Regions from separate parts of the Paraburkholderia yinzeri genome, predicted to be linked through region 2. Evidence: predicted binding sites of a transcription regulator. Region 2 holds the regulator's gene; the other holds the start of a gene.

Region 1 (2,202 bases), 3.4 Mb from region 2:
TGATGGCAGTGCCAATACGATGGTTCGTTAAATACGTGGCGTGGAAGCCAAAGTCCGTCCTGACGGAAAAGTTCCTTGGAGACCTCTTGAGAGATTCCATCTGGCAGACGGAAAGCATCCTGATATTGCAAGCCAATGGCGCGGATTTTTACACCGGCGCTCAGTACCACGTCGATAAACGGCTGCAGGATAGAGAGGGACTTCGGTTTGACGTTCTTCCAACGGTCGTAGACGCTGCAGGTGCAGGATAAGACCGGGGGGCGAACCGACGTCACCCACGAAACCTTTCCAGCCGAGTCAAGTTGACTCATATCGAAGCCGGAAATTTGTGTCACAAACTGCGGCGGCGAAATTATCTGGGGCTGTTGCTTCGCAGCATCGAACTGTGCGACATGCTGTATTGAAAAACCTTGGAGCGGGGCATGACTAGGAAGAAAGTCGCGAATCTCGGGCGCGCTGTCGTAGACCTTCTGCAGATCTCCGAGTTGCGTCTCAGTGAGCGGAGTTGCCCACTCAATTCCGATCGCCATCATTTCAATGGCATGTGCACCGCCGACGGGCTGGAAGCTAGGTTTGGTCACGATTGCAGCTAGTTTTGAGAATCGATACCGGAATGGTATGAATCGACTTTACCATAGGCCGGGAGCGACGCTGTTCGGGGTTGTACGGACGGGATTGGGGGCTTCCACGAAGGTTGTTCGGCGCAGGATTCATATCTGGAGCAAATTGCCTCCATCGCGACAGAAAACAACCTGCTTACGGTGCGGCGGAACAAAAAGTACGCGGAAGCACGCCTGCCGACTGCTACTCCGTGACGGCCTTCCGCGCGCGGATGCGGAGGTCAGGGTGGCCTGTTCGTTGCTGCGCCGGTACGCGGCCGGCCGTTGGGGCATCTCTGCCATGCCAGAGGCGGAAGCTGGGCTCCAGTCCTCCCTCCTAGATATTTGGGTCGGACTTTCTGGGTAGAGATCGGGATTTCCCCCAGGGACGTCCGCCTTACCTGGCGTGCATGGCGGTCTTGTCCATTGGGAAAACGACGTGCGTCCTCTTGGACGCTGACCGCCCACCATAGCAAGTGTGGGGGTTAAGGCATTGTTTTTTCGGGGGAAATGGAGTTCTGCGTGGGCTGCCTCTTGGTGTTGAGTTCCAGCTTAAGTGAACAAAGTTCCAGGTTGAGTGAATCTCGACAATACCAAGACCATCCGCCCCCGTTCTTGAATTTGTCACTCCTCGTCCATATAATTAGCACTCACTGCACGAGAGTGCTAACAATTCTCTGGCTGGCCCGCTCGCCAGTCAGGTGTTCTTGACTGTCTTCAAGTCCTAATCAAGAGAGGATCCATCCATGAACCTTCGTCCTTTGCATGATCGCGTGATCGTCAAGCGCCTGGATCAAGAAACCAAGACCGCTTCGGGCATCGTGATCCCGGACGCAGCGGCAGAAAAGCCGGATCAAGGTGAAGTCCTGGCCATCGGCCCGGGCAAGCGCGACGACAAGGGCGCCCTGATCGCGCTCGACGTGAAGGTTGGCGATCGCGTCCTGTTCGGCAAGTACGCTGGCCAGACCGTCAAGGTCGACGGCAACGAACTGCTGGTGATGCGCGAAGAAGACATCATGGCCGTGGTGAACAAGTAAGTTCATCGCCGCGCCGAGAAATTTCCCAGAATTCAAGGAGTTAAAAGATGGCAGCTAAAGACGTCGTGTTCGGCGATTCCGCCCGTTCCAAGATGGTTGAAGGCGTGAACATTCTCGCCAACGCTGTGAAGGTCACGCTGGGTCCGAAGGGCCGCAACGTGGTCCTCGAGCGCTCGTTCGGCGGCCCGACGGTCACCAAGGACGGTGTCTCGGTCGCGAAGGAAATCGAGCTCAAGGACAAGCTCCAGAACATGGGCGCGCAAATGGTCAAGGAAGTGGCTTCCAAGACCAGCGACAACGCCGGCGACGGCACGACGACGGCTACGGTTCTGGCCCAGTCGATCGTCCGCGAAGGCATGAAGTACGTCGCATCGGGCATGAACCCGATGGACCTGAAGCGCGGCATCGACAAGGCCGTCGCCGCAGCAATCGAAGAACTGCGCAAGATCAGCAAGCCCTGCACGACCAACAAGGAAATCGCGCAAGTCGGCTCGATCTCGGCGAATAGCGATTCGTCGATCGGCGACCGTATCGCTGAAGCGATGGACAAGGTCGGCAAGGAAGGC
Region 2 (2,202 bases):
GGATCAGCGTGCGCAGGATGACCTGCCAGACGGGCGCAGGAATCTCGACCACGCGCGGGTCGGAAAGAAACTGCGCCAGATAGCGACGCACCGCGCGCGGCGTGGGCGCGTCGGGCGTGCCCAGATTGATCAGCAGCACGGCGACGCGATGCGCGCCGGCGGACTGCAGCGGCCGCTCCAGATCGAAACGCATAGGCGAAGACTTGCGCCGCGCCTCAAGTCCATCGAGCGCAGCAACGGTTGCACAAGGGAACCATTATAGCGGCCGGGTCGTGCGCGCCCAGCCGGCCATTCGGCCAATGGCGCGCCGCGCGCGTTTGCTCCATGATGAAAACGTGAGCGGCTCAGTTCTGGCTGAGCGTGAGCGAAAGGAGGCGCGCGGTAATGTCGACGATGGGAATCACGCGGTTGTACGCCATGCGCGTCGGGCCGATCACGCCGAGCGTGCCCACGATCTTGCCGTTGACCTCGTACGGCGCGGTCACGACGCTCATTTCCTCGATCGGCACCAGATTCGACTCGCCGCCAATGAAGATCTGCACGCCCTGTGCGTGGCTCGATACGTCGAGCAGTTGCAGGAGGCTCGTCTTCTGGTCGAACACGTCGAAGAGCTTGCGCAGCCGCGCCATGTCCGACGAAAGGTCGGCCACTTCGAGCAAATTGCGCTCGCCCGAAATGAGCACGGTTTCACCGACGTCGGACTCGTCGGTGCTCGCCGTCACGGCGGCGTGCATCAGCGTGGTCATGTCGCCGCGCAGCGCGTCGATTTCGTCGCGCAGCCGCTGGCGCACCTCGTCGAACGAGAGGCCTGCGAAATGCGCGTTGATGTAATTGGAGGCTTCGATGAGCTCGGAGGGCGAGAAATCGCGCTGCGTCGCCATGATGCGATTCTGCACGTCGCCTTCGGGCGTCACGATGATGAGCAGGATTCGCCTGGCGGAAAGGCGCATGAACTCGATCTGCTTGAACACGTGGCTGCGGCGCGGCGTCAGCACCACCCCCGCGAACTGCGTGAGATTGGACAGCACGCTGGCGGCCGCGGCCACCACTTTCTGCGTCTCGCCGGGGCGCAGGGTGGTCTTGACCGCCTGCGTGACCGCTTCTTCGTCGGCGGCGGACTCGACGGTAAGCATCGTGTCCACGAAGAGGCGATAGCCGCGCGGGGTGGGCACGCGTCCCGCCGAGGTGTGCGGGCTGGATACGAGTCCCAGCTCCTCCAGATCCGACATGACGTTGCGGATCGTCGCCGGGCTCAGTTCCAGACCGGAATAGCGCGACAGCGTGCGCGAGCCGACCGGCTGGCCTTCGGCGATGTAGCGCTCGATCAGCGTCTTGAGGAGGGTTTGTGCGCGGGGATCTAGCATGACTGAAAATTCTAGCCTAATGGCCGCCGGGCCGCGAGTGCGCTCCGCTCGCGCGAAACGGAGCTCCGAGGCTTTTGCGGCATCCGCGCGCGGCGCGCGGCGTTGTCATCACCGCGTCACCGATTCTATCGGGAAATGCGCAAAGCACCGCCGTCCGGCCTTCCCGGGGACCGCCAGGTTCTTTTCACGATCTGACTATGGTGTAATGCCGGCATGCGAATCCAGAAGATCCAGAGCCAGTTCAAGACCGTCGCGCTAGTCGGCCGGAGCAACACGCAAGGTATCGGCGAGCCGCTGATGTCGCTCGCGCAGACCATCTCGAAGCTGGGCTTCGACGTGGTGTTCGAGGCTCAGACGGCCCACGAGATCGGCGCCGCCGGCTACCCCGCGCTCCAGGCCGCCGAGATCGGCGCGCGCGCGGACGTCGCGGTCGTGCTCGGCGGCGACGGCACGATGCTCGGCATCGGACGCCAGCTCGCACCCTACCGCACGCCGCTGATCGGCATCAACCACGGGCGGCTCGGGTTCATCACCGACATCCCGTTCTCGGACATGCAGGAGATCGTGCCGCAACTGCTCGCCGGCTCGTTCGAGCGCGAGGAGCGCACGCTGCTGGAATCGCGCATCACCCGCGACGGCGACCCGATCTATCACGCGCTCGCCTTCAACGACGTGGTCGTGAACCGCAGCGGCTTCTCCGGCATGGCCGAGCTGCGCGTGCACGTGGACGGCCGCTTCATGTACAACCAGCGCTCCGACGGGCTGATCGTCGCAACGCCCACGGGCTCGACCGCCTACGCGCTCTCCTCGCAGGGGCCGATCCTGCATCCGCAACTGC

The links. The regulator HrcA, encoded in region 2, represses chaperone genes, less so after heat shock. The targets are predictions, from matches to a motif close to TTAGCACTCNNNNNNNNNGAGTGCTAA.
Region 1: groES (co-chaperone GroES) is a predicted target of HrcA. The motif match lies at 1,243-1,269, and genes of this name have one in related genera.

What each region holds. Positions count from the first base shown of each region.
Region 1 is NZ_JBFOCJ010000001.1:3,592,979-3,595,180, reverse strand. It holds gene WJ542_RS17085 (TIGR04255 family protein) at 1-581, opposite strand, end outside; gene groES (co-chaperone GroES) at 1,346-1,636, shown strand; gene groL (chaperonin GroEL) at 1,684-2,202, shown strand, end outside.
Region 2 is NZ_JBFOCJ010000001.1:163,247-165,448, forward strand. It holds gene hemH (ferrochelatase) at 1-193, opposite strand, end outside; gene hrcA (heat-inducible transcriptional repressor HrcA) at 345-1,364, opposite strand; gene WJ542_RS00730 (NAD kinase) at 1,578-2,202, shown strand, end outside.